DNA from 3 places in the Anabaena sp. CCY 9910 genome. Region 2 is predicted to be linked to each of the others. Evidence: predicted binding sites of a transcription regulator. Region 2 holds the regulator's gene; each other region holds the start of a gene.
The links. The regulator HrcA, encoded in region 2, represses chaperone genes, less so after heat shock. The targets are predictions, from matches to a motif close to TTAGCACTCNNGANTCNNGAGTGCTAA.
Positions count from the first base shown of each region.

Region 1: a site for HrcA is predicted at 2,020-2,046, ahead of groES (co-chaperone GroES). Genes of this name have one in related genera too.
Region 3: a site for HrcA is predicted at 2,146-2,172, ahead of groL (chaperonin GroEL). Genes of this name have one in related genera too.

Region 1 covers NZ_CAWUDJ010000017.1:104,448-114,498, forward strand. The annotation lists gene groL (chaperonin GroEL) at 1-1,594, opposite strand, end outside; gene groES (co-chaperone GroES) at 1,690-2,001, opposite strand; gene ACM5QX_RS14790 (response regulator transcription factor) at 2,941-3,618, shown strand; gene ACM5QX_RS14795 (calcium-binding protein) at 3,797-5,668, opposite strand; gene asnS (asparagine--tRNA ligase) at 6,664-8,055, opposite strand; gene ACM5QX_RS14805 (hypothetical protein) at 8,058-8,420, opposite strand; gene ACM5QX_RS14810 (DUF6439 family protein) at 8,510-8,806, shown strand; gene ACM5QX_RS14815 (ATP-binding protein) at 8,857-9,306, opposite strand; gene rlmD (23S rRNA (uracil(1939)-C(5))-methyltransferase RlmD) at 9,714-10,051, opposite strand, start outside.
Region 2 covers NZ_CAWUDJ010000021.1:93,172-103,222, forward strand. The annotation lists gene ACM5QX_RS16700 (transketolase) at 330-2,219, shown strand; gene ACM5QX_RS16705 (DUF2382 domain-containing protein) at 2,336-3,181, shown strand; gene ACM5QX_RS16710 (DUF2382 domain-containing protein) at 3,546-4,481, shown strand; gene ACM5QX_RS16715 (DUF2382 domain-containing protein) at 4,620-5,165, shown strand; gene ACM5QX_RS16720 (glutathione S-transferase family protein) at 5,380-6,387, opposite strand; gene ACM5QX_RS16725 (DUF2834 domain-containing protein) at 6,399-7,079, opposite strand; gene hrcA (heat-inducible transcriptional repressor HrcA) at 7,094-8,191, opposite strand; gene ACM5QX_RS16735 (rhodanese-like domain-containing protein) at 8,608-8,967, opposite strand; gene ACM5QX_RS16740 (DUF3352 domain-containing protein) at 9,172-10,051, shown strand, end outside.
Region 3 covers NZ_CAWUDJ010000009.1:105,628-115,678, forward strand. The annotation lists gene ACM5QX_RS09885 (heme oxygenase (biliverdin-producing)) at 1-206, shown strand, start outside; gene ACM5QX_RS09890 (hypothetical protein) at 265-459, opposite strand; gene groL (chaperonin GroEL) at 440-2,113, opposite strand; gene ACM5QX_RS09900 (MraY family glycosyltransferase) at 2,273-3,355, shown strand; gene fabG (3-oxoacyl-[acyl-carrier-protein] reductase) at 3,469-4,224, opposite strand; gene trxA (thioredoxin) at 4,596-4,913, shown strand; gene prmA (50S ribosomal protein L11 methyltransferase) at 4,982-5,902, opposite strand; gene serA (phosphoglycerate dehydrogenase) at 5,981-7,561, opposite strand; gene ACM5QX_RS09925 (hypothetical protein) at 7,865-8,182, shown strand; gene ACM5QX_RS09930 (DUF4397 domain-containing protein) at 8,189-9,067, opposite strand; gene ACM5QX_RS09935 (hypothetical protein) at 9,157-9,282, shown strand; gene ACM5QX_RS09940 (acyltransferase family protein) at 9,841-10,051, shown strand, end outside.

The DNA.
Region 1 (10,051 bases), on a different contig from region 2:
GAGCAGCATCCTTGGGTTCTGGCTTGTCAACAACGATGCACTCGGTTGTCAACACCATTCCAGCGATGGAAGCAGCGTTTTGCAGTGCAGAACGTGTTACCTTCGCGGGGTCAACGATACCAGCGCCGAACATATCTACGAATTCGTTGGTAGCAGCGTTGAAACCAACGTTGAATTCTTTTTCTTTGACGCGTTCAGCAATTACAGCGCCGTTTTGACCAGCGTTTTCTGCAATTCTCTTCAGAGGCGCGGGTAATGCACGAGCGACAATCAAAGCACCAGTCAACTCTTCATCTTTGAGGTTGCTGTTAGCCCAAGCTTCCAATTCAGGAGTGAGGTGAGCTAGGGTGGTACCGCCACCAGGAACGATACCTTCTTCTACAGCCGCCTTGGTAGCGTTGATAGCGTCTTCTAGGCGGAGTTTCTTGTCTTTCATTTCTGTTTCGGTAGCTGCACCAACTTTAACTACAGCTACACCACCAGAAAGTTTAGCCAGACGCTCTTGTAGTTTTTCTTTGTCGTAGGAAGATTCTGTTTCTTCCATTTGACGACGAATTTGTTCTACACGACCTTTGACGGCAACATCGTTACCTTCAGCAACAATTGTGGTGCTGTCTTTGGTGATGGTGATGCGGCGAGCTTTACCCAAGCTGTCTATCTTGGTGTTTTCTAGCTTCAGACCAGCATCTTCGGTGATTAGTTGACCGCCGGTGAGGATAGCGATATCTTCTAGCATAGCCTTACGGCGATCGCCAAAGCCAGGAGCCTTCACAGCAGCTACGTTGAGTACACCGCGTAAACGGTTAACTACTAGGGTTGCTAGAGCTTCTTTTTCAATATCTTCAGCGATAATCACCAGAGGACGACCAGCACGAGCTACTTGCTCTAGAACTGGTACTAAATCTTGGACGAGAGCAATTTTCTTATCGGTCAACAACAAGAAAGGCTCATCGAAAATCGCTTCCATCCGCTCTGGGTCGGTAGCGAAGTAGGGGGAAATATAGCCTTTGTCAAAGCGCATCCCTTCGGTGATTTCCAATTCGGTAGTTACAGACTTACCTTCTTCTAGAGAGATAACGCCTTCCTTACCTACTTTGTCCATTGCTTCGGCAATCATCTGACCGACTTCATCGTCGTTACCAGCAGAGATTGAGCCAACTTGAGCAATAGATTTAGAATCTTCTACAGGACGAGCGTGTTCTTTAATTCTGTCAACCAAGAAACCGGTAGCTTTATCAATACCGCGCTTCAACAGAATTGCGTTAGCGCCAGCCGCTACGTTCCGCAAACCTTCTTTCACAATGGCGTGAGCCAGAACGGTTGCAGTGGTTGTACCGTCACCTGCTGCATCGTTGGTTTTGGAAGCCGCTTGACGAATCAAAGCAACCCCAGTGTTTTCAATATGATCTTCTAATTCTATTTCTTTAGCGATGGTTACACCGTCATTAACGATTTGCGGCGCACCAAATTTTTTCTCTAATACTACGTTACGACCTTTGGGGCCAAGGGTAACAGCTACAGCCTCAGCCAGGATATCAATGCCTCGCTCTAGAGCGCGACGAGCGTTTTCGTTGTAGATAATGCGCTTTGCCATAGGTGTCTCAATCTCAGGAAGTTAAATCAAGTTTTGTGTCGTGAAATTTGATCTTCGGTAAATAGATGTTGCGATTACCTATTACCTATTACCCATTAGCCAACGACTGCTAGAATGTCTTTTTCAGAAAGTAGGACGTATTCTTCGGTTCCCAGCTTGACATCGGTGCCAGCGTACTTGGAGTACAGCACTTTATCGCCAACTTTTACTTCCAATTCTTGACGGCTACCGTCGTCATTCCGTTTGCCTGCTCCAAGAGCAACTACTTCACCTACTTGGGGTTTTTCCTTAGCGGTGTCGGGCAAATACAAACCACCTGCGGTCTTTTCTTCAGAGGCGCTCACTTTTACGAAAACGCGATCGCCTAAAGGTTTAACGGTGGATACGCTTAGAGATACTGCTGCCATACTTTAATTTCTCCAGAGTTAGCACTCTCAACTCCTGAGTGCTAATCTACCGAAGAATAGTCCCCAATGGCAATATTTACGTGTGTACGGGTTTCCGAACTAGAATAATTGGGGAGTGGGGAGTAGTGGTTTAGAAGGCTTTCCATTAAAAATTACAAATTCAGTAGCTAGCTTCTTGCTTTTGGTGAGTATTACGAATTACAACTGATAAGTCATCATCTATACGTTTATCGACAAGCCCGTAAGTACTAATACTCAATTATTCGTATTTTTCAGGTTCTTTTCTGTAAGTAATGAATATTTTTATATGGACAACTTTATTTGCAAACTGGGGAAATTGTTATAGAACAGTAATCAGGGAGACGCTCAATGAGTAACAATACAGTGATGTAGTGCAACAAAACTCAAGCTCATAGCTTGCTAGTTTGTTGTTCTAGATCGATAATAGTTGTCTAACCGGAAGTGTCTGGTATCGCCAAGCAAACCCGGAGGTTATTGAGCGGATCGTCCAAAAACACTTGGTAGGCATAATGGTGGCGCAAGAATCAGCATTTTTAACCCATCCTTTGCCAACAACTCCCTTACTTGCTTGTGAACATCTAAACAAAGGCTGAACATCAGAAGGGTATTGTAGAGCAGTAAGCCGATGAAAACGCGGGTTGTGTTGCAGCTAGGGTCATCTTAAGCCAATACTTACTTGTGAACTAGAAAGATTATTATTTAATCAGTGTATTTTCACCCGCCACTTTCAAAGGGATATATAATAGCGCATTATAATACTATTGCTCTGCGTATCCTTACTAGAATATTGCCAATGCACTGGTGTGTCATCGAAAGTGAAAACCACTTTTAAGACTCCAAGGAAGAAAGGGCAACTTAAGTGGGAAAAATGACAACATCTCAACAATCCACCATAAAGGATAACCATTCAAGACCTTGATGGATCGAAGCGCGACAAGTGCCACTGCTATGAAAGAGCCCAGCATGAAAGATCACAAACGACTTCTATTGATTGATGATGACCCTAACCTCATCTTGCTGGTGAAGGACTACTTGGAATTCAGAGGATATGAAGTCATCACGGCGGAAAACGGACGAGAAGCTCTGGAAATTCTCGAACATGATGTTCCAGATATGATCATCTGTGACGTGATGATGCCAGAAATGGACGGATATACCTTTGTAGAACAAGTCCGGCAAAACGAACGCACCAGTTGGATTCCTGTTTTGTTCCTATCAGCAAAAGGACAAAGTGCAGACCGAGTTAAAGGTCTCAACAAAGGTGCAGATGTTTATATGGTCAAGCCTTTTGAACCAGAAGAACTCGTAGCACAAGTAGAATCTTCACTGAAACAAACTATCCGTTGGAAGGAACACCAAGCCAAAGGCGGGGAAAACGGTTCTCGCATCCAGGTTCCCTTCGATGTGCAGTTAACCCCAACTGAATTGAAGGTAGTGCAGTTTGTAGCTAGAGGTCTAGCTAACCGGGAAATTGCTGAAGAATTAAATGTTAGTCAGCGCACCGTTGAAAGCCATGTGTCCAATATGTTGGGCAAAACCAATCTCCACAACCGCACCGAACTAGCACGGTGGGCGATTGAAAATCAAATGGCTTAAATAGCTATCAGCATTCAGCCGTCAGCTTTGAAAAATTAACTGACAGCTGACAGCTGATAGCTTAAATTATTTGATTGGTAATGGGTAATGGCTCACAGGTAATTGTTGTAGATAAAAAATATCCAACCCGTCGATTTCTAGTCTACATGGTCTAAAGTGGATCACAAAAACCACTCTGCTAACCCATAACAGTAGTAGGCAGACAGGCAAAGTTATACGCGTTGTCACCGATTGTTAAGGCTTCAAACCCTGTTATGTTCATAGTGATAGCACCGGATGTGAAGGTCACAAACGTATTACCATTGACGGTTGCAGAGCCTACAGTATAACTTCCTGAAGATAATATCAATGTGTCTTTACCAGACCCGCCGTAGAAATAACCAGTTCCAAAACCTTTGAGAATATTTTCACCACTGCCAAAATATATACTGCCATTGCCACCGAAATTTCCAATATTGTCAGAAGAGTTTAAAGCACAGACTGTATTATTGCCATTTCCGAGTTGGATGATGCCATCGTTATAGATGCCATAGCCTCGACTATTTCCAATGATGGTGTCGTTGCCATCTCCCATTTCGATCTTGCCACTGTTTTGGATACCGTACTGTGCGCCACCACTTGCTTCGATGGTGTCGTTGCCATCTCCCATTTCGATCTTGCCGCTAGCGTTGTTAGTGATGCCAAAGGCAGCGCCATTACTAATAATTTTGTCATCGCCAGTTCCGGTATCAATCTCGCCATTATTATCGATACCGATACCTGCTGAGGCATTAGCAATAATAATGTCTTTGTCCGCACCAGTATTTATCCTGCCATCATTTGCAATGGCGGGTAAACGGTAGCTATTAGCAGTGATGGTGTCTTCGCCAGAGCCTGTATCAATTTTGCCAGTGCTAGTGTTGTAGATGCCGTCGAATCTGCCTGTGGCAGTGATGGTGTCGTTATCAGCGCCAGTATCAATCTTGCCATTGTTCGTAATGCCGTAGAGTTCGCCCTTGGCAGTGATGGTGTCTTCGCCAGAGCCTGTATCAATTATGCTGTTAGGGTTAATGATAATGCCATAGCCATAGCCATAATCAGAGATAGTGTCCTTACCTGCGCCACTATAGATTTGATTATCAAGATTACCGTCGATAATAATAGTGTCATCATAGGCTGTACCTATGATTTTCAATTGTTCGATATTTTTGTAGCGGACTTGATTGGTGTCGGCGGTAATTAAACCTTGCTTGGTGGTAGTGTTGAAACTTGAGGTGATGCCAGCGATCGCACTACTATAGTCAATGCACAAGTAATCATAGCCTGTCCCTCCATCAACTGTCTGAGTTGCTAAGGGATGTACAACTGTGTCTGCACTTGGGCTACTAATATAGAAAGAGTCGTCACCGCTACCACCATTGAGAGTGTTAGAACCCTGAACTCCATAGGCATAAAAAATATCATTTCCGTTTCCACCTGAAACTATATTTTTGCCTTTCCATTGATAACTAATATTAAGGGTATCATTTCCATCACCTCCATCGAGAACGTTATTCCCAGCAGACAAATCAACTCCAAGATAATCGTCTCCACTTCCACCCCGGAGGGTATTGTTTCCTTGGGAATAGCGAGCATCAAGCCGATCATTTCCAGAACCACCATCTAAGATATTCTTTCCATAAGAAAAGCGAACATCTAAAATATCATTTCCCACTCCACCCTTGAGGGTGTTATTTCCACTGGAACTATAAGCGTAAATTTCATCATTTCCCTCACCACCATCTAAAAGGTTGTTCCCAGTAGAGTTACCTGCATCTAAAGTATCATCGCCTGCTTCACCGTAGAGGCTATTATTACCTTGTTCTCCGTTTAAATTGTCATTACCTTCACCACCATAAAGTTTGTCATTACCCAAGCCGCCATAGAGTTTGTCATTATCTAAGCCGCCATATAGATAGTCATCACCTAAGCCGCCATAGAGATAGTCGTATCCCGCAAATCCTTTGATGGTGTCGCTCTCATCACCACCGTAGAGATAGTCATTGCTATTTGTTCCACAAATAATTGTCATAAATTTGGCCCCCTGTAAATCAAATCTGTATGCTATTTTGAAGTTCTAAATTGGCAATTTAGTCCTGTTTTGATGCACTCATGATTAGTTAAGAGTTGGCACAATCAGCACGTTTTATGTCATCTTTAGGTACCAATACGTTTCGGTTAAGGGATTTCTTGGTTAAGACAGGCAGGGGAAGTAAGGGGAGAACAGAAGTAGGGGAAGAGAAAAATTATGAAAATAAACTTCTTTCCTCCCCTGCCTCCTCTGCTTCCTCTGCCTCCGCTGCTTATCCGAACGGTATTGCTTTAGGTACGACAAATTATGTATGAGTATTCACCCTGTTGATGGGCTTAACGGTAATACTTATCTAGCTGTTTGGACAAATGTTTACAGCAGATTGTAACTAGAGTAAGTATGGAATTTATAACTCTCAGCTAGAGAGTCAAAGTGTTTTAATTCTGTTAGGTTTAGCTTGGTATTAGGGTGTTTTGACTGCTAATTGCTGAATTCTTTTATATATCCTGCCAAGTGTATACTGAACCATGAATGGATCAAGGATATTCAGTCATCTTAGGTTCTTAATTCATGACCGTCTGATGAAAGATAACCCAATATTTACATTGTTTTGTTAGGTGGTAATGCGCTGAACCAAACCCACTTTTCAATTTTGAGAACGCGCACTAGAAATTAGAGGTTAGGATATACCTCATGTAATTGGGAACTGTTATGAGAAGGTGATTAAGACTAAGCTAATTCGCTCAGAATTTAGCAAAACGAATACACAGAACACCTAATTAAGTTCATACCGTATATTTATTTATGAGTCTATAGTTGTATAGACATATTTACATATCATTCATAAAACTTATATTATGCGATGTGCAACTTTCTCTTAACCCTAACCACCAACCCCTTACCTAGTAAGGAATTGGAGCAAGATTCTACCAATTCAAAATTCAAAATTAAGAATCAAGACAGTCGCACATCGCATTATCTGACAGCTGACTCTACTAAAACTCAGCGTTTTGTGGTGTCCGGGGGAAGGGAATTACATCCCGAATATTGCCCATTCCTGTGATAAATTGCACAAGTCGCTCAAAACCCAAACCAAAGCCAGCGTGAGGAACAGTACCATAACGACGTAAATCGAGATACCACCATAAATCTTCTGGCTGCATCCCTTGCGCTAATATTCGGCGTTCCAACACATCTAAACGTTCTTCTCTTTGGGAACCACCGATGATTTCGCCAATTTTTGGTGCAAGGACATCCATCGCGCGGACTGTTTTTTCATCGTCGCTCAACCGCATATAAAAGGCTTTAATCTGTGCGGGATAATCTGTAACGATGACTGGCTTTTTGAAGAGTTGTTCTGCTAGGTAACGTTCGTGTTCTGATTGTAAATCTAAGCCCCAACTTACAGGATATTCAAATTTAACATCAGCTTTTTCTAAAAGTTTGATGGCATCGGTGTAAGTTAAACGCTCAAATTGATTATTAATAATATTTTCGGCTGTTGCTAAGACAGTATTATCAATGCGTTGATTGAAAAATTCCATGTCTTCTGGGCATTTTTCCAACACATGATTAAAAATGTGTTTGAGAAAAGCCTCAGCTAAATCCATATCGCCTTCTAAATCGCAAAATGCCATTTCTGGCTCAACCATCCAAAATTCTGCCAGGTGGCGGGAAGTGTTGGAGTTTTCTGCACGGAAGGTAGGGCCGAAGGTGTAGACGTTGCTAAAAGCCATCGCCATGACTTCGGCTTCCAGTTGTCCACTGACTGTTAAGTAGGTGGGTTTAGCAAAAAAGTCTTGGCTGTAATCAATTCCTTGATTGTCTGTGCGGGGAATCTGCTTTAAATTCAGGCTGGTGACGCTAAATAACTCCCCTGCGCCTTCACAATCGCTGGCTGTGATAATGGGGGTGTGTACCCACAAAAAGCCCCTTTCTTGGAAGAATTGGTGAATGGCGGCGGAACAAGCATTACGGACACGGAAGACTGCACCGAAGGAATTAGTACGCGATCGCAAATGTCCAATTGTGCGTAAAAATTCAAAAGAGTGGCGTTTCTTTTGCAGTGGATAAGTTTCGGGGTCAGCTTCACCGTAGACTTTCACTGCTTCGGCTTTTAATTCAATACGCTGTCCTTTTCCTTGGGAAGCCACCAATACGCCATTAACTTCAACTGACGCACCTGTATTCAGTTGTTTGACAATTACTGCGTAGTCTGGCAAATCCTGATTGATGACAACTTGCAAATTACCTAGTGATGAGCCGTCATTAACTTCAATAAAAGCAAATCCCTTGAGTTCACGCTTCGTTCTTACCCAGCCTTGAACTACCAGAGACTCATCAGGTTGACCACTCCGCAATATTTCTGCAATTCGTCGGTTTACCATATTTACCCAGCACAGGACTTTAATATCCAGCCTATAATAACGCCCATTCCACCAAAGCGGACGGCTTGCCAGAAAGGTTTTTTCAGGCTACGCCAAGAAAACAACTGGCTTTCTAAGTTTAGTTCTAGCATTTCCAGTTGCTGTTTGATTTGTCGTAACTCTGTTTTAATTTCTGGGGTTTGGTATTTATTGTGCTGTAATTCTTGACGGCGTTGTTGCCATTGTGCCTGTTGTTCACGATCGCGCGTTACTTGATCATACCTTTGTTTTAAGCTCAAAAGCGATCGCTCTACTTCCTCTAGCTCCTGTTCAAAGTGCGGTTCTTGATTTTCCCCTGATGATTGTGGTTGTTTTGGCGGCTTCATGGACAAGTAGTAAACTATGATTAACAGCGAGTCTGCCAATATTTAAGGAGTCATTAGACTCAGCACTCATTACTCAGCACTTGTCAATTATGTCTCAACCTAGCCAGCTTTCTCAAACCAGTCAACTCCATGAGTTTAGCGATTTGGAACTAGCCCAAGCCCTCATGGAAAGACTGAGTATTTCACCTGACGATTGGCATCGCCTCAAGTCTAACCGCAATTCTCGTGCTAGTGAACAATTAGCCGCCGCTATGGTATTTTTGCTCAAAAACCAACCCCAGGAAGCTCTTGCTAGACTAGAACAAGCTGTTGGTTGGTTAAATCGTTCAATATCTGCCCCTCCCTGTCCATCTCATGGAAATAAGGGACTAGGGACTGGAGAGTAGGGACTGGGATAATTTACCCAATACCTAGTTCCCAATACCCATTCCCTTAATTATCGCCGCAGAGATAGACGGGGGCGGCTTTCCATTTGTTTACATAATCTCAATTCTGTGCCTTTGCGATTCCACTCTACTTGGTCAAAGATTTGGTGCAGAAGACACATTCCTCTACCGTTTTCTGATTCATCGGGTGGTAAATAGTCTGTGGGATCTTCTTCATGACTGGTTATAGGGCTAAAGCCTTGTCCCTGGTCTGATATGACCCACCAATACTGATTATCTATGAGGGAGAAACGGACTACAACTGTTTTGCTTGGGTCAAGGTTGTTGCCGTGTTTAGCTGCATTGACTAAAGCTTCTTGTAGCCCTAATCGCAGTTCTGCTTGTAGTTTGGCGGGAATTTCCGCCAACAATAAATCTAATATAGGACAAAGATAGAGAGTTGAGGCGAAACTAATAGTACCCCAATAACGTCCAACTGGACGGAGCGAAATGGTTATCACGAGAGAAACCCCATAGCTTTCAGTTAGCTAGACATCAGTTTGCTTTTGCAGGCACTCTGATAAAAATGGAGGTGGTCATACTGCCTTCAAACTTGCGTCTTTATTACTAAGTTTTGAAAATGCTGGGGAGCATTGACTCTGTTTATGAGGTTTGATTGTTGATACATAAAGCGGCTGTGAGTGATATGCTAAGAGTTTTAGCAGGCTAAGAATGGGGCAAATTACAATAGATTTGTAATTGTCTTAATGTTGCCGATTTGTACTTTAAACAATCTTATTCATGGGTTATTGGAGCCATGCAACTTTAATTTTTTTAACAAAATCATTGCTATGTTTAAGTTAATTCGATCTTAGCATTTTTACTATGCAATAGACTACAAATTTGAGATTTGAGTTTTTCTCAAGGACTAATTATCCTTACCAGACTGTGATAGCACAAGAAAAGCGGCAGCTTCCACATGAGATGTTTGGGGGAAAAAATCGGCGCTTTGGATACGTTGGATAGTATATATTCCATCTGCACACAGTAATTTGAGGTCACGAGCAAGAGTGGCTACTTTACAGCTGACGTAAACAATGCGGGCAGGTTTCGATGCTAATAAAGATTCGATGACAATGCGATCGCACCCTTTACGCGGCGGGTCTAGTAATACCACATCTGGTATTATTCCCATCTTGGGCAGCAATTTCTCAACAGCCCCCACTTGAAATTCCACATTATTAATACCATTGTGTTGGGCATTGA
Region 2 (10,051 bases):
GGGGTGGGCATTGCATACCCTAAAGTAATACAGTTCGGTTAAGGCAACAACTTAGACTGGTGTAGGTTGGGTGGAGGAACGGAACCCAACATTCTCAAGACTTTGTTGGGTTCCGCTATCGCTCCACCCAACCTACTATTCTCTTAACTGAACCGTATTGTACCCTAAAGAACTGATAGGACTTACGCAACTGGCACATTTTTAGAGTGCGTCAGATTGGAGTATTTCGTAATTGTCAAAAGATGTTTGGCATCTGACGCACCCTACAAGAACCGTTAGCTGTCAACAAACTATACAAGTGACTATGTAATTTAAAAGCATCATAGCTTATGACTACCCAAGAGCAACTACACCAATGGCATGAATTAGCGCAACAATTGCGAATAGATAGTATTCGCGCCACAACCGTCGCTGGTTCAGGCCACCCTACTTCTTCCATGTCCTCTGCCGATTTAATGGCGGTGTTATTAACTAATTATCTTCACTACGATTTTGACAATCCACATCACCCTAATAACGATCGCTTTATTCTCTCTAAAGGACACGCTGCACCCTTACTTTACGCCATGTATAAAGCGGCTGGGGTCATCACCGATGAGGAATTAATGTCATTGCGGCAAATGGGTAGCCGTCTGGAAGGTCATCCCACCCCAGTATTACCTTGGGTGGATGTGGCGACTGGTTCCTTAGGGCAAGGATTACCCATCGGTGTGGGGTTGGGTTTAGCTGGGAAGTATTTAGACCAGCTACCTTATAACGTCTGGGTGTTGTTAGGTGACAGTGAAACAGCAGAAGGTTCTGTGTGGGAAGCTTTCGACCATGCCGCACACTACACCCTAGACAATCTCATTGCCATTATCGATGTCAACCGCCTTGGTCAACGGGGTCAGACAGAATTAGGGTGGAATACTCAAGCCTATGCTAATCGTGCTAAGGCTTTTGGTTGGCAAGCCATAGAAATAGATGGTCACAATTTGACGGAGATTGACCAAGCCTTTAGTGCGGCGATTAGTATTAACGATCGCCCCACCGTCATTATTGCCCGTACCAAGAAAGGTAAAGGTGTAGCGTCTTTGGAAGATTTGGGCGGGTGGCATGGCAAAGCTTTAAAGCCTGATGCAGCAAAACAAGCGATCGCTGAGTTAGGTGGTGAACGTCACATTACTATTCAAGTAGCCAAACCTGAACCAGGACAACCCACATTACTCCACCCCCAGCCCTTGCAACTACCCACTTATAAACAAGGTGCAGAAGTTGCCACACGTCGCGCCTATGGTGATGCTCTCAAAGCCTTAGGTGCAGCGCAACCCGATGTTGTTGCCCTAGATGCAGAGGTGAGCAATTCTACTTACACCGAAGATTTTGCCGAAGCCTACCCAGAACGCTATTTTGAAATGTATATTGCCGAACAGCAAATGGTTGCAGCTGCTGTTGGCTTGCAAGTACGTCAGTATAAACCTTTTGCTGCGACCTTCGCCGCCTTCTTAACTCGTGCCTACGATTTTGTGAGGATGGCAGCCATCTCTCGCGCCAATATTAAATTAGTTGGTTCCCATGCGGGTGTATCCATTGGTCAAGACGGCCCTTCACAAATGGCATTGGAAGACTTAGCAGCCTTTCGGGCAGTGGGGAATAGTACCGTACTTTACCCTTGTGATGCCAATCAAACAGCGAAACTAGTAGAGCAGATGAGCGATCGCCAGGGTATTGTTTATCTCCGCACCACCAGGGAAAATACACCAGTTATCTACGGAATCGAAGAAGAGTTTCCCATTGGTGGTAGTAAAGTTATTCGTAGCTCTGACCAAGACCAAGCTACCATCATTGGTGCAGGTATAACTTTACACGAAGCCATCAAAGCAGGCGATCGCCTCAAAAACGAAGGCATTACAGTACGCATCATCGATGCTTACTCTGTTAAACCCATTGACGTACAAACCCTGCATCAAGCAGCCAATGACACAGAAGGCAATTTAGTAGTCGTCGAAGACCATTGGCAGGAAGGCGGATTAGGTGCAGCCGTGCTGGATGTCTTTGCAGGTATTGGGAACCTCCCTAGCTACGATGGCCCCCCACTGCAACTAATTAAGTTAGCAGTTCATCATATGCCTGGTTCCGGTACGCCAGAAGAATTACTCCATGCAGCCAACATTGATGCTGATGCCATTGTAGAAGCCGTGAAATCTCAAGTCAGACATCTTATTGGTACCAGAATTTAAATAGATGATTAATAAAATCTCTCAACTGACTTCAGTCGTCAGCCAGAGGGAAACAAGACTAAAGCTTTTTACGCTGATAGATAAATTATTCTATCTTGCACAATTGGTAACAGTTTATGCCTCTTTATAAACTTGAAGAATTCGACCCTAACTACAGAGAAACCTTTGGTGGCGATGACGTTAAAGCTTTAGAACTCTATACCCAAAGTGGAGTGAGAGTTGGAGCGATCGCTGATGTCTTAGTTGATAATGAAGGACGTTTTCGTTATCTAGTAATTGACACTCATATTGATGATTCAATTAACAAAAAAATCCTACTACCAATAGGTCTGTCCCAGATCAATTATCCAGCAAGGCGTGTTTATGTTGACGGACTGAGCAAAGAACAAGTAGAACATTTACCTGAATATCACGACAATATTGCAGTTAATGAAGAATACGAAGAAAAAGTACGCGGTATATTTCGTCCACAGACTAGCAATTTAACTTATGACCGTCAGACATACGACTACCAGCAAGAACCAGCTTTATATAATTTGAATGAGCAATATCATCAAACTTTCAGGCTTTACGAAGAAAGATTAATTGCTAACAAGCATCGTGTCAAAACCGGTGAAGTAGCTGTTGGTAAACACATTGAAACAGAAAACGCACGGGTGGCTGTGCCTATTCAAAGAGAACGTGTAGTGATTGAAAGAGCCGCGCCAACATCACCAGATACGATAGTAGATCCAAAAGAAGTTAAGTTTCAACAAGGGGAAGTGGCGCGCATTGAATTGTACGAAGAAACCCCGGAAATTCGGAAAGAAGCTTTTGTCCGGGAAGAAGTCCGGGTAAGAAAAGTAGTAGAAAGTGATACCGTTGAAGCCCAAGATATAATTCGTCGGGAAGAGTTAGATATTGATACTGCTGGTAATTTACTTGTCAATGAAACTAATGTGGAAAAGCATGAAAATGTTTGAAAAATTAGTTAAAAGACAGGTAATACGTGCTTGTTTTCTGGAATAGAATTATGGTGGGCAATGCCCACCTACACATATTTTAGAAATTAAATAGTATTCCTATCAGCGCTTACGCAAGTGTCACAAAAAATTATTTTTTGTTTTTAGTAAGTGCTACCCTGCGGGAACTCTCCGCGAACAGCCCTTATTTTGAGTACTCCAGTCCTCACTACAAACTTAAAATAATATGCCAGTTGCGTACCTACCCATATTACTTTTGATTTTTATTTAAAAAATGACTTCATTCGCTAGAAAGAGGTAATTTAAACAATAAATATTTAGGTTAGTAATTAGGAGACATTTTATATATTTGAGGTGGAATCACATGGTACTTTACAAGTTAGCTGATTTTGATCCTAATTATCAAGACTCCTTTCAAGGTAATGATATTAAAGGACTTGGTGTCTATACAGAAAGAAACGATGAAAAAATTGGTACTGTCAATGACGTTTTAGTGGATGATGAAGGACACTTCCGCTATTTAATTGTTGACTTAGGTTTTTGGATTTTTGGTAAAAAAGTATTACTGCCAGTCGGTCGTTCTCGTATCGATTATGGCGCTGGTCGTGTTTATGCAATTGGGATGACCAGAGACCAAGCTGAAAATTTACCTGAATTCAATGACCGTTTAGCTGTTGATTACGATTATGAAGAACGGGTGCGTGGAGTATATCGTAATCCCAGTTACGCTAATACAAACGTAGACAGACCCACTTCTTTGGAAGCATCCACACCTCTGGAAAGTAGAACACCTCTAGAAGCTTCTACACCTTTAGACACAAGCTATCAAACAACTACGCCAGCAACACCCACTTATACCCGTGACACTTACAATTACGAACAAGATCCAACTTTGTTCGGACTCAATGAGCAAGATCATCAAACTCTGAGACTTTATGAAGAACGGCTAATTGCCAATAAACGCCGTCGAAAAACTGGTGAAGTAGCTGTTGGTAAGCACGTAGAAACGGAAACTGCACGGGTTGCAGTACCAGTGGAAAGAGAACGCGTTGTGATTGAACGTGTTACACCAGCAGATGCTGGTGCTGCTGTTGCACCTGGTACGGCTGATTTCCGTGAAGGCGAAGTCGCTCGCGTAGAACTTCATGAAGAAACCCCTGACATTCGCAAAGAAGCTTTTGTACGTGAAGAAGTCAGAGTTCAAAAAGTTGTCGAACATGACACTGTGGAAGCTCAAGAAAAAATCCGTCGTGAAGAATTAGACGTGAATGCTCCCGGTCTTCCCATTGAAGAACGTTAGTGGTCTATCAATAGAGTTATTAGATAATGACTAATAACTCGTCTTAATGCAGTACAGGTAAGGCTTTTTATCATCAATATTGGCTTTACCTGTACTTGTAATAAACCTAGCTAGATATAAGTTTTAAAAGTAAATTATATGCCTGATGATTTAGCCGCAAAAATACCAATTCACCAACAAATAACTGATAATTCAACTGAGCAAAACAATCACCATATCATTGAGGAAGAAAAGAACATTCGCTTATTGGAAGAAAAGCTGATAGTTGATATTCATAGGCAGAAAATTGGTGAAGTCGTTGTTCGTAAGGTAATCGAAACTCAGATGGTGCAAGTTCCTGTGCGGCGCGAAAAGCTGATTGTGGAACAAATAGGCCCAGAACACAAACAACTTGCAGAGATCGATTTAAGCCAAGGAGAGATGAGCAGCATTGAATTAGCTCAAAATGCTAGCCATCAATTACCAAGTTGGAATGGTGGTTTAACTGTGAGTGGCAGCTTTAGCTCTCCTAAAATTGCTAGTTTATTATTAAATGCGATCGCTCTAGAACGCAAACACGGTTGTCAACAGGTGCGAGTCTCCATTGTGGTGGAAGACGAAGAACACCAAAAAAAATACCAAGAGTGGTTTGATCGTTGTTCTCATGGTCAGTTACCAAAACACGAAAAGTCGGCTGATATCTAGTCAATTTTGAGTGCATGACGTATTACCAGACTCCTCATCCCCTTGTGGGTGAGGAATTTTAACTTACTTTACTCAAGTTGTGGCGTGGCGATCGCTCGGTTTTAATAAGTAACAGGACTTACGTAACTGGCACAATAGTAGGGTGCGTCAGATACGGAAAATCCTCTAATGTGTACGAAATGATTGGGGCTGACGCACCCTACAGTTACTTTGACTATGACACTTGCGTAAGTCCTAAGTAAGCCATATCCGGCCCAGAGGGAATAATACCACCAGGATTCAACGGAAATAGATTCCCATAATAGTCCCGTTTGATGCTTTCTAAATCACAGGTGCTAGCAACGCCTTCTAGCTGATACAGTTCGCGCAGATATGCGCCTAAATTTTTATAATCTTGTATTCTGCGGCGATTACATTTAAATAAGCCGTAATAAACAATGTCAAAACGAAACAATGTTGTAAATAGACGCACATCAGCTAAAGTGACCTGATCACCACAAAGGTAGCGACTATTGGCAAGTGCAACCTCAATCTCATCCAAGGTGGTGAATAATTCATCACAAGCTTTGTCATACGCCTCTTGGGTTTGGGCAAAACCGCAACGATATACGCCGTTATTGACATTGGCGTAAATCTTCTCGTTCCACGAGTCAATCTTCTGTTTTAGTTCTTCAGGATAAAGATTCGGCGTGGGATTCTTCGCAAACTCATTAAATTCAGAGTTCAGCATCACGATAATGTCTGCACTCTCGTTATTGACAATAGTTTTTGTTTCTTTATCCCACAATACTGGCACAGTAGAGCGTCCACTATAGCCAGGTTCCGCTAGGGCATATAATTCAGCTAAAGTCTGACAACCTTCCTCTGGAGTGTTGAACACCCAGCCACCTGAATCGGGAGAGGGAACAACAATAGATACCGAAATTGCATCCTCTAGTCCTTTCAACGCCCGAACAACTAGTGTGCGGTGCGCCCAAGGACAACCCAAACCAACATAGAGAGTGTAACGTCCTGCGGCTGGTTGGTAGGGGCTATCTCCTCCAGTTTTGACAGAATTCCTAAACTGGCTACTAGGACGAATATATTCTCCTGATTGATTACGGGGGGCAAGTTTTGACATCATGATCTGCCAAAGGGTTGTCCACACAAACTTACCCAACCCAATAATCAATTTAGGTGGTAGCGACTTGCCTTTTTTCTGAGTCTTATTGATACTAGTCATGATTACATTGCCTAACTTGCTACCTTTTGCGGCTGACTAGATATTACAGCTACACTTGCTTCTGGTAGTGTTGGACGCAAGCATAGATAAAGCAACGGGCCAAATAGAGGAATCAAAGCAAATAACCAAAATAACTGCGGTTTTTGCCAATCGCGCCGCGCCATATCATCCCTTAACAAGGCAGGAAATAATAACGAAAGTAGGCAAAAATCTAGGCTCATGACATGGATAAAGCGGCTAGTTTGCCATTCTTGGACAAAGTTGCTCCAATCTCCTTGCTGTAGACCATAGGCGACTAAAATCCCTGCGACTACGGTGAGAATCACGCCAGTCACACGAGAATCTAATAGTTTAATTAAGGTGTTCTTTGTTCCAGAAAATTGGGGATTGGATTCTCGTAAAGTTAGATAAGGTAACAGCGCAAAAATACCTACACCAAATGAAGCGGTAGTGAATAACCAAGCTGGGATTTTTTGCCCTCTACCATCAATAAACATGATGGCGCTGTAAATCATAGGCCAGATACCCATGAGGCTGAATAAGGCGATGATTAGGGGATTTATACCTTGCCATTGACCGATGGACAAGTTTTTGATTAGCTCGAATGTATCGGGTTGATCGGGAGGAGCAAGGACAAAAGCATAAAATGTAAACCCTAACCACAGCACCCCAAAGACAATTTTTCTGACCATGATTTTGTCTAAATTTAACTGAAGGCTTCTGAGAGGTAATCCGCCGCCGCCGCTACAACTGCGATCGCACTTTCGTAATCTAGGCGTGTCGGCCCCAAAACTCCCACACTACCCAACGGGACTCCTCCCCGGCGATAGGTAGAAGAAATTAAGGAGCAGGTGCGGATCGGTTCTAACGGGTTTTCTGCGCCGATACGCACTGTTACCTTGGATTTGTGCGTATCATCTAACTCTGGTTCCTCAAATATTAGTCGCCACAGTTGTTCTTGTTCTTCTTCCAATAGTTGTATAATCGTTTTCACTTGCTGAAGCTGGGAGAATTCTGGTTGACGCAACACTTCTGCCAAACCCCGTACCATAATTTGAGTTGCAGCCGGCGCAGCACTGCGGTGGGCTAGTTCTGCTACAGAGTTTTTCAGAAACTCTCCATAACTTTGAAATTCCCGATCTAATTGACTCCAATCCAGGGTGCTGATTTCTAACAGACTCCGCCCTCGTAAGTGACTATTTAGGAAGTTAGAAACAATCTGCAATTCCCTGTCAATTACTTCTGGGTCGGGTTTTGTTTCGCTCCTACCTGGGGGTAAATCCATCAGCTTCGAGTGGGTTTCATAACTATCTGTCACCAAAATCAGCATGATTCGTCCCGTTTCTATCTGCACTAATTGCAAATGTCTGACTGATGCTGTGTTGGTTTGAGGCATCGTAATCAAGCTAATACACCCACTCAAGCTAGCTAAAATCTGGGCGGCTCCTTGCAACAGTATCTCCAGACTCCAGTCTTCCCATTGCAAATGCTGTTGTAGCGCTGATTCTACCTCCTTTGCTAACACTTCTGTTCGTGTAGTGTCTCGTAGAGAGGGGGTAATTAACTGGTCAACATAAATGCGATAACCTGAGTCAGAAGGTACTCGTCCAGCAGATGTATGCGGTTGGTACAATAACCCAGATTTCTCTAGTACGCCCATTACATTGCGAATTGTGGCAGAACTAACGCCCAAGTCGTATTCTTCGACCAAAGCTTTTGAACCAACAGGCTCTGCTGTAGCTATGTAATGACGTACCGTTGCCCAAAGTATATGCTGTTGTCGATTAGTCAACTGGACTTGCATAGGGATATGTTTGACGGAAGGCAAATGCTAAGTAGATTTTGAAAAATTGTGAAATTTTAAAGCAAAAATTAATAATAGTTAATTAGCAACGCAAAATATATATTTCCATTGTAATAACTATTATTAAACTTCTGTGTTTGCCATTTTTTGGGTTGGCTGATGAAACAAAAAAATTGATGTAATATTATTTAATTTTCTCAGTATTTTTGCATATACAATCTAGAGAAATTGTATTGTAAGATACGTATTCTCATGGTTGATATATATACTGATGATGCTAGCTAAATGTAGGTTGCACCTAACTAGATTGGGCTTCATTTCTGCAATCTCAAACTCCGAGAATTTTGTCAACAATAGCACAAATAAGCTGGAGTTTAGTATTCCAGCTTGAGATAATTTAATGAGTTAATAAGCCGCTAATACTGGGGAATTGAGGAGTCAACTAGAAGAGAGTAGGCAGCAATACCACCAGCAATATTTTTGACATTAGTGAATCCCTGAGATACTAACCACTGACACATCTGAGCAGAACGGACACCGTGGTGACATAATACAAGGGTTTCTGCTTCTGGATTAAACATAGTTGGAACTTTTTCTGACCACTGAGCATATTCACTCAGAGGTAGGTTCACAAAGCCATGAATTTGGGCGATCGCTAACTCTTGCGGTTCCCGTACATCTATTAACTGAATATTTGCATCTTCATTAGCAAGATATACAGCTAACTCATTTACACTAATTTGAGTCATTGGTTGCCCAGAAGTATTCCCAGTCATGAGGTTTTAGTAAACAATCCTATATTATTTATGTTGACAGAAAAGGGGAAGAGTGGGGAGTAGGGGAAGCAGGAAGAGAAGTCGCAAGGAGGGTTTCCCTCCGGGCGAACTTCGGGGAAGCAAGGGGGGGAAGAGAAAACTATTGGCAACTGACAACTGTACAGACGCGATTAATCGCGTCTCTAACAACTGACAAAATAACTAATGAACACACAACGCTCATTTTCTGGTTTTATTATTGCTGGGGCGATCGCTTTGATCGTAGCGGCGATCGCAGGCTTTTACTGGTTCTTTGCTAAAAGTCCGGTTAATATTGTCGCGTCTAATTCTCAACCTAATGCAGCCGTATTTATATCGAAGCTCGCTCCTGTAACAGTTTCATTGCTGGCGAACCCTGATAAGTTACAATCTTTCGACAGTTCAGGCGAAATATCTAAGCTCAAAACTAGCTTATTGGCTAAGAGTGGCATAGATTACAAACAAGACATTCAACCTTGGCTAAAAGATGAAATTACATTGGCTGTCACTACCCTAGATATTGACCGTGACCCGGAGAACGGTAGACAGCCAGGCTATCTGATGGCGCTAGCAACTAGCAAACCAGAGAAAAGCCAGGAATTTCTGCAATTATTGTTTTCTAAACGGGTGTTAGCCGGAGCGAACTTAGCAACGGAAGAATATCAAGGCGCAAAGGTTATCTATGACAGTTCGCTACCAGAGTCCGACTCTCTGGCTGGTGCAGTAATTGATAACTTTGTGTTATTCGCTAACAATCCTAAAGTATTACGTGATGCTATTAATAATGTCCAAGCTCCAGACTTAAATTTACTGAGTTCTTCCCAATACCAAAAAGCCAGCGAACAAATACCTAAGGGTTCTTTAGCTACGGCTTTTCTCAATCTCCCTCTAGTGGCACAATGGCAAGGGTTGGATTTAACCGAACCAACCTACGATAGTGAAATTGTCGCTTTCACTTTAAATCCTCAGGGAATCTTGGCAGAAACCAGCTTCTTCACTTCATCAGAAATTGTGCCAACATCACCCCCATTATCTAAACCTGTAGGCGCATTACAATATATTCCCG
Region 3 (10,051 bases), on a different contig from region 2:
AATATCGTCAAACTTTAGATGAGTTAGCAATTGATGAAGCGACAGCAGATCGCATTGTTGATGAAGCTAACGCCGCCTTTGGGATGAACATGAAAATGTTCCAAGAACTAGAAGGGAACTTAATCAAGGCGATCGGCATGATGCTTTACAACACCTTGACTCGCAAGCGCACACGCGGCGCTACCGAACTAGCTACTGCTGAGTAATACCAACACAAAATTCAAGATTTCTGAATTTTGATGAATTAGTGTAAATCTTCGTAACTTAAAGGGGCAGCTTCCCTGGGTTTACCTGCAAAGCAGCAGGCGATCGCAGAGAAGTTGCCCCTAATGTTTGGCTATTGGGGACTGGGGACTGGGGACTGGGGATTGGGGACTGGGGATTGGGCGAAAATCGTGCGGTTAGTTCTTCCCCTGCCTCCCCTACTCCCTGCTCCTTCTTAGAACATACCCATGCCACCCATGCCACCCATACCACCCATGCCGCCCATACCACCCATACCGCCCATACCGGGATCAGCAGGAGCAGCAGCTTTCTTCTCTGGTTTTTCCACAACGATCGCTTCGGTGGTTAAAACTAGACCGGCAATGGAAGCGGCGTTTTGCAATGCTGAACGGACGACTTTTGCAGGGTCGATAATACCAGCCGCAATCAGGTCTTCAAATTCTCCGGTAGCAGCGTTGTAACCGATGTTGAAATCGCTGTCTTTGACTCTGGAGACGATGACAGAACCTTCTACACCAGCGTTATCTGCAATCTGCCGTAAAGGAGCTTCTAAAGCTCGTTTAACGATGTCAGCGCCGATTTTTTCTTCTTCGTCGAAGTTTTTCTTAATCTCGTCTACCTTACCCGCCAAGTAAATCAGAGTTTTACCACCACCAGGAACGATACCTTCAGCAACAGCAGCTTTGGTGGCGTTGAGTGCGTCTTCAATTCTGAGCTTGCGGTCTTTAAGTTCGGTTTCAGTTGCTGCACCGACTTTGATAACGGCAATACCACCAGCTAACTTAGCAATGCGTTCTTGTAATTTCTCGCTATCGTACTCAGAATCAGTCTCTTCCAACTGTCTGCGAATTTGAGCAATCCGCTTTTGAATTTCTGGCTTGGTGGTGCTACCAGCAACAATTGTGGTGTTGTCTTTTTCCAGTGTGATTTTCTGCGCCGTACCCAAAGCTTCTAGAGAAGCGGTATCTAAGCTTAAGCCAATTTCTTCCGAAATTAGTTGACCATCTGTGAGGATAGCGATGTCTTGCAACAATGCTTTACGACGTTCGCCAAATCCTGGGGCTTTAATTGCCGCCACAGAAAGTACGCCCCGTGCTTTGTTCACAACTAGAGTAGCCAGGGCATCTCCTTCTACATCTTCAGCAATGATCAGTAAGGGTTGACCCAAACGAGCTACTTTTTCTAAAACGGGAACTAATTCTTGAATACTGCTGATTTTTTTGTCAGTAATCAAAATCCGCACATTTTCTAACTCCACCGTTTGGCGCTCGTTGTTGGTGATGAAGTAGGGGGAAATATAACCTCTGTCAATCTGCATCCCTTCCACTACGTCTAGTTCAGTTGTCAGGGATTTAGATTCTTCTACAGTGATTACACCGTCTTTGGTGACTTTTTCCACTGCTTGGGCAATCATGGCACCAACTTCTTCATCGTTACCAGCTGAAACAGTGGCAACTTGAGCGATCGCACTACCTTCTACAGGCTTGGCGACTTTAGCAATTTCCGCTACTAGCGCCTCAGTAGTTTTATCGATGCCCCGCTTTAAGCTTACTGGATTGCTACCAGCCGCGACGTTCTTCAAACCTTCTTTAATTAGGGCTTGTACTAAAACAGTAGCCGTAGTTGTGCCATCACCAGCTACATCCTTGGTTTTAGCTGCTACCTCTTGAATTAATCTGGCACCAGTATTTTCTAAAGGATCTTCTAATTCAATTTCTTTAGCAACGGTGATACCATCATTCACAATTTGGGGTGTGCCATATTTTTTTTCTAAAAGCACGTTGCGACCCTTGGGCCCCAAGGTAATTTTTACAGCATCAGCCAGGGCATTGACACCCCGCTCTAAAGCACGCCGTGATTCTTCATCAAACGAAATAATTTTTGCCATGTTTCCTTTCTCTAGCGCTTCCATTAGACAATTTAGCACTCACAGGCTCAGAGTGCTAAGAACCTGAAAAACTTTAAATCATGTGTGGAAGTAAAAAAAATTGATTAATATACACTTGATGCTCATGTAGGATACTGGCAGTAATGGTTGAATTGGGAGATGAATATCTACAACTCCCTTAGGTCTATAGGCATTGCTGACCCTAGCGGTTCCGGCTGGTTGGCAGTAGTATTCACGTTTATGTTGGCTTGGTTGGTAACGTGGCGTTTGATTCCCACGGTACGTAAATTTGCCTTGCGGGTAGGTTGGGCTGACCAACCAAACGCCCGACGACTCAATCGAGAACCGTTGCCGAATGCAGGGGGTTTAGCCATTTACGCGGGAGTAATTGCCGCATTGGTGTTAGCTAGCCTCTTGCGACCCATTGAGCTACAAAACGTTTTAGCTCAAGTATTGACTATTTTACTAGGGGGTTCGATCCTAGTCTTGATCGGCTTTATTGACGATCAGTTCGGATTACCCCCCTCTGTACGGTTGTGGACGCAAATTATCACAGCTTTATTACTAGTTGCTAATGGCATTGTCGTTGATGTGGATTTCGGCACACCCATCGACTCCGTTCTCTCAATGTTGCTGACTGTGCTGTGGGTTGTGGGTATTACCAATGCCGTCAACTTGATGGATGGGATGGATGGATTGGCAGGGGGCATTAGTTTTATCACTGCCATGAGTTTGTTAGGCGTATCTGCCCAATTCCCTAATAAGGCTGCGGCTACCTTAGTTTTGGCTGCCTTAGGTGGTGGGGCATTAGGCTTTCTGCGTCATAACTTCCATCCCTCAAAAATCATCATGGGTGATGCTGGAGCATACTTTTTTGGTTATGTCCTGGCTGCAACTAGTATTTTAGGTAGCCTGCAAAGGAATACTATATTTGCTCTTGGCCCCACCGTTTTGTTTTTGCTGTTGCCAGTACTGGATACAACCCAAGTGTTTATCAGACGGCTGCTAGCAGGTAAAAACCCCTTGAGTACCCCCGGCAAAGACCACCTACACCACCGTTTACTGGCTTGGGGGTTGTCCCAACGTCATGCGGCATTTACCTTGTGGTCAATCACTTTGGTGTGCAACTTACTGGCAATGAGAGTCCAAGGGATGAGCATCATGGTCATAGTTACCACCGCCATTAGCATTATTCTGCTGCTTGGCTTTACAGTCTGGCAAAGAATCCGTCAGCAGTCCTGATGGTTGGGAGCAGGGGGCAGGGAGCAGGGAGCAGGGAGCAGGGGGCATAATATTTTACTTAGCAGTCAGCACGGGCTGAACTCCCCGCTACTACTAACATCAGTCTGCAATCATTAAGCCATTACCATCCCGCCATCGACATTAAAGACTTGTCCAGTGATATAAGCGGCGGCGGGATCGGCTGCTAGGAAGCGTACCATACCAGCAATTTCCTCTGGTTGACCATAGCGACCTAGAGGGATGTATTGCAAAATACCCTCAGATTTGAGGTTGCTGGTCATGTCTGTAGCGATGAAACCAGGGGCGACGGCGTTAACGGTAATGCCGCGAGAAGCTAATTCTTTAGCAACTGTTTTCGTAAAGCCAATCACACCTGCTTTAGCAGCGCTGTAATTCGCCTGACCGGGATTACCCATTTGTCCAGCTACAGAAGTAATGTTAATAATTCTGCCAGAACGTTGCTTAAGCATAAGTTTGCTGACGGCACGAGTGCATAAAAATACACCAGTTAAGTTAAGGTCAATGACTGCTTGCCAGTCTTCTGGCTTCATTCTTAGTAGCAGTGTGTCGCGGGTAATGCCTGCGTTATTTACCAAAATATCGATGCGTTTGAACTTATCGATCGCCCCATTGATCAGATTATCTACTTGATCAACTTGGGAAACATCGGCTTGTAGAGCTACAGCCTCACCACCAGCACCTGTAATTTCTGCCACCACCTCATCGGCAGCAGTGCTAGAACTAGCGTAATTGACCACTACAGTAGCACCATAATTAGCTAATTCTAAGGCGATCGCTCGTCCAATACCCCGTGAAGCGCCTGTAACAACGGCAACTTGTCCTCGTAAATTTTCACTTAAGATCGCCATAAAATATTCCTCTAGGTTTAAAATTCCCGCGCTAATTATCTTATGGCGATTTGTACCTACAGCTCATACCATTTTGGATTTTAGATTTTCGTTGAGGAACTACTTGCTGTGTCTAGTTTCTCCTTATCTATCGTTGGTCTGATCAGAAATTCAAAATTCGCTTCGACTCTAATGGTTATGGGACAAAATTGCAAATTGCACAAAGGAATTTGACTACAAAATAACCATCTCTCTCAATCCCTAATCCCCAGTACATATACCTTAAGAAAGAGATGCTAAATTTAGCAACAATAAAAACAAAATAACGTTACACCATTTCTAGAAAGCAGACATTAATATTAGATTCAATCAATAAAAATGGTGTGTGTCACATGACTGAGAAAAAACAGTTCAACAGCTTTGAAGAGATGCTATCTGGTTCTGATTTACCTGTTTTAGTAGACTTTTATGCTGACTGGTGTGGCCCCTGTCAGATGATGGCGACAATTTTACAACAAGTAAACAATCAACTTAAAGACCGCATACGAATTGTCAAAATTGACACGGAAAAATACACAGAGTTAGCAACTCAGTATCAAATCTACGCTCTACCAACACTGGTATTGTTCAAACAAGGTAAACCAGTTGATCGAATTGAAGGTGTATTGCAAACGCCCGATTTAGTACAGCGTCTGCAAAGTTTTGTTTAGTAAATATTAAGTTAGAGATGCAAATTCTTGCATCTCTACATATTAATTATTAATTAGTTAGGTGGAAGTTAAGTACGCCTGACATTTAAGCAGCACCATTCTTTGCGTTTCCACATAGTAGCGACTACCCAACCGTGTTTTTCTAAAGCCTCAACAACAGAGGTAGATTGTTCAACTAAAATCCCGCTAAAAATAGCCCAAGTACTAGGTTTAGATATCTCGCTAATTTCTGGGACTAATTGAATAATTACATCAGCCAAAATATTGCAAACAATACCATCTACTGGGCGTTCAATCAGTTTCTTTAAGATATCTACGCTACCTTCTGCTGGTACGAGGCGTTCTGGGTTTACTTCGTTGAGGGCGCGATTGCTGAAGGTTGACTGCACGGCTAAGGGGTCGGTATCTACTGCATAGACTTTCGCTGCGCCTAATAGAACTGCCCCAATCGAAAGGATACCAGAACCACAACCAATATCCGCAATTATAACAGATTCTTGACCTGCATCTTTACTAACAAATGATTTGGGAAGCTGGCTCAATCTCATTTCTAGAGATTCTAGACATAATTGGGTGGTGGCATGGTTTCCTGTGCCAAACGCTACACCAGGGTCGAGGCGGATGACTAACCTATCAGAGTTTTCTGGTGATGGTAGCCATGCGGGATTGATGAGGAAGCGATCGCCTATTTCCTGCGGATGCCAATATTGTTTCCAGCTACTCGCCCAATCTTCCTCATCAATGAGTTGCCAAGTCAAGGTAGGAGAAGATAATCCTATACACAGGGCATCTTGCTGCAACCATAACCCCAACGCTGCCAAATCTAATAACTGTGCTTGAAATATCGGCAAATAACCCTTAACTAAGCAAGAATCACCCTTACTTTCGCTAGCTGTACCACGACAACCAAAATCTTCCAGTCGCCAAGAAACAGAGTCTTCCAGCGCCGATTCACATGAAATCTGTAGTTCCCACCAAGTGTTTGCCATTGTTGAAAATTGAGAATCCAGAATTCAGGAGTCAGGAGAAATGATTTCTGCTGACTTCTGAGTTCTGATTACTGACTCCTATAGTGTTACTGTATACGCGTCCCGAATGCCGGGTACTTTGGTGATTTCCGCCAAAATGCCATCTGGTAAGGGATCATCAATGCTGAGAGCCATAACGGCATCACCACGGACGATTTTGCGCCCTACCTGCATACTGGCAATATTGACATTAAAGCTGCCCAGTAAGGAACCGAGTTTGCCAATGATTCCTGGCATATCACGGTGCAAGGTAAACAACATATATTTGCTTGGTGGGACGTTAATCGGGAAGCCGTCAACGTCGGTGAGGTGAATTTCCTTATCGCCTAACAATGCACCAGTGACAGAATGAGTACCTAAGGTTCCTGTCGCTTCCAGGCGTAGGGAACCAGCATAGTCACGGGCGGAAGCGTCACGGGTTTCAATAACTCTGATTCCCCGTTCCTTGGCTTCTATATTGGCGTTGACGTAGTTTACCCGTTCCCGTAGGGCTTGGTGTAGTAATCCTTTGAGGGAAGCAATTACTAAAGGCTGACTTTTGTTAGTTGCGAGTTCACCTTGTAAGCGGACGGTGAGTAGTTCTACCCGCCCACCGGCTAGCTGTCCTACCAACTTACCCAAAGTTTCTGCTAGCTGCATATAGGGTTTGAGTTCTTCCAACACATCGGGGCCGAGTCCGGGGATGTTGACGGCGGAACGTGCGGGTAAACCTAACAACACATCGCGGATTTGTTCGGCTACGTCAATAGCCACATTCACCTGGGCTTCTGTGGTGGATGCACCCAAGTGGGGGGTAAGAATAATATCTTTACCGATCGCCCTTAAGTCTGATTCACCTAGTGGTTCCGACTCGAACACATCCAGCGCCGCCCCGGCAATTTTCCCTTCTTTAACGGCTGCTGCTAAAGCTGCTTCATCGATGATTCCCCCACGGGCGCAGTTGATAATCCGGGCGGTGGGCTTCATTTTCGCCAGAGTGGTGGCGTTGATGATGTGGGTGGTTTCTGGGGTTTTGGGGATGTGCAGGGTAATATAGTCAGATTGCTGCATCAGCAAATCTAAATCTACCAACTGACAACCAAGTTGTTCAGCCCGTTCAGTCGAAATGAAGGGATCGTAAGCTAACAATTTCATTCCCATTGCTTTCGCAACAGTAGCCACATGGGAACCAATTTTGCCTAAACCCACAACCCCTAAAGTTTTTTTGTAAACTTCCGCACCTACGAAAGTTTTACGATCCCACTCGCCGCGTTTCACGGAAGCGTTAGCATCGGGGATGTGGCGAGACAACGACAGCATCATTGCCAAGGCGTGTTCGGCGGCGGCGATGGTGTTCCCCTCAGGAGAATTGACCACAACAATTCCTCGACGAGTAGCAGCCGGAACATCTACATTATCCACACCCACACCGGCACGACCGATGATTTTCAGCTGTGTACCTGCTTCAATAATTTCTTGCGTGACGCGCGTACCCGAACGAATCATTAACGCGTCATACTGACCAATAATTTCTATTAATTCTGCTGGTTTGAGACCTGTATTGACATCAACAGTAGCGACTTGCGAGAGAATGTCAATGCCAGCCTGGTCAATAGGATCGGAGACGAGAACCTTAGACATGATTACATCATTTATAGTGACAAGTTTTGCTGCACAAGACTTTTTAGTTTAGACTTTATTCGTTACACTTCAGCAAAAAATCTGCGTTTTAATAACAACTTAATCTTCACTCACACCATGTACTAGAGGATATCAGAGTGTAGGTGTGGGGGTATAGGGGTGTAGGGGTGTAAGGGTGTGTGGGTGTAGGGGTGTAAGGGTGTAGGGGTGTGGGGGTGTGGGGGTGAAGCCACACTCCACCCCAAAGCAACCGCTATAATGCTGACGAAAACACTGGTGTAGAAGATTTTGGGGCAACCCGTCATGCTAAACTTCAACTTGCCAAGGTACTTACCTTCAGCCGACGAACTACCAGACTCTGACGAAACACCAGTGGATAATGAACTGCAAAAACTTATCCCAGGATTATTAAAAGCAATTCTGCTGCTACTCTGGGCAGAACGGATGGACTGGTTTTTTGGTGTACTTTATTACGTCATTTATTCTTCTCGCCGCCATTGGTTGGCAGTCACATTAATAACTATTGAAGCGGCTGATTCAATCAGATCCGCTTCAATAGTTATACGATTTTTTCAAAAATTAAATAAGATTCCTATGGCTAAAAATGCCTCACTAAATTGATATTACTTACTGCACAATCTGATAACACCCATTAGCATCAGGAGGCGCTGTTTGTGTTGAGGCAGTTGTAAGTAGCAGTGAGTTAGGTGCTTGGCCTAAGCCATTACCTGTAGCAATTACATCAAAAATGACTCCGGCCGGGACTTGTTGATTGGCAACTTCTACTGTGATTGGTGGGTTGAAGGCATTATTGATCAATCGGTCAAATTGATCAGGTAGAACTGGATTAAAGTTATATGTACCAGCCGTAAGTTCTGGGTAAGGAATAGCAGTTTTGGGTGTCAGGTCTGTAATACGAGTTTCATCCACGTTTGGGCTAGAGGATTTGCTAATCCGGAAATCTATAACAGCACTAGTTTCCGAAAAGCGATACCAACGTCCTTTAAATTTACCTGGATTAGGCTGTGTTAAATCCTCTGGAATCACAAAGGGTGATTGATTAAATAATGGTTGACCTGAAGGGCCTTGTAGTGTTCCTGTTATTGCGACTGTATAAGCACTATTAGGCGCTCCTGTAAAGGTTCTAGAAGCAATTGTACTGTTAGTACCGGATGTCACAAACAGTACCTGAATATTTCCTGGTGTTACATTTACATATCTACTAGCTTGACGAAAATTTACATTCTCCAAAACTCTTTGACCGTTGACAATGACATCAACTGGTGATGCAGTAGGAACCGCAGCGTTAATAACTCTTAATTTGGTAGGGCATCTATAAGGGTGTAGAAGAGGATTTAGAACAGTATTTAATAGGCTTGCAGTGTAAAATTCTTGTACAGGCTTTGTAGATAGTTGAGGATTGGCTAAACTTTTGGATGGATAACTAGTCGAACTAATTAAAGATAATGTCAAAGCGCCTAAGAATAATCGTCTTGTTAGAAACATATCTTCCTCCTACCGTGAAACAAAAATAACAAATGAGCAAGCTTTATCCTCCATAAAAAATGATGTGATAATTACCACAAAGATTTTTTATGTATCGGGATACAGGTGCAGGTTTTGTCAACGTAAAAGACAACGGGCGCACAATAGCGATCGCCTCAAGACATGAGACTTGGGCAGAATATTATTGCAGCAGCACATATAGTGGCTGGCTTTAATGTCCAACGTGACAAATACTTTGGTGGAAGCCGCTTGAAGTTTATCGACAGCGCACTTTATGGTTCTAATATTTCACGATTTTCAGAAGAATGCAAGGAAAGTTAACACAGTTAACAGCCATCATTAAAACACTTGATAACAGCTTAGTTGCTTGATAATAAATTTATATTTGTAGTTATATATGCAGGTAGTTGACATAGTGAGCAGTATTTAATTTTGCACCAAAAACCGCCGCATCATCTCGGTCAGCGCCACAGCAATGGAACTTCAAAATTCAGTAGTTCTATAGGGGTTGTCAAGAAGAGGAAAAGGGGCAGGGGGCAGGGGGCAAGGGGGAAAGCCGAGACGGAGCTTGTACTCCGCCCCAGTAAGAGCGCCCTAGAAGGGCGGGGCTTGTACCCGTGTTCCGCTTCGCTCCACGCAGTGGGAAAGGACTTGCTCCCCCTGCTCCCTGCTCCCTTCCCCCTGCCTCTTCCGGTCAAAAGTTTGTAAAAATTAATTAATTCCGTGCAGTAGGCGAGGTAGCTTAGATACTCATCAAGTATAAAATTCTGTCCATGCGCCTGACTTCGCTTGATGTATTTCGCGGTATTACTATTGCAGGGATGATTCTCGTCAATATGGCGGGAGTTGCAGATGATGTCTATCCTCCCTTAGCTCATGCTGAATGGCATGGTTGCACACCAACTGATTTAGTATTTCCCTTCTTTTTATTCATTGTCGGTGTGGCAATGTCTTTTTCTCTATCCAAATACACCCAGGAGAATA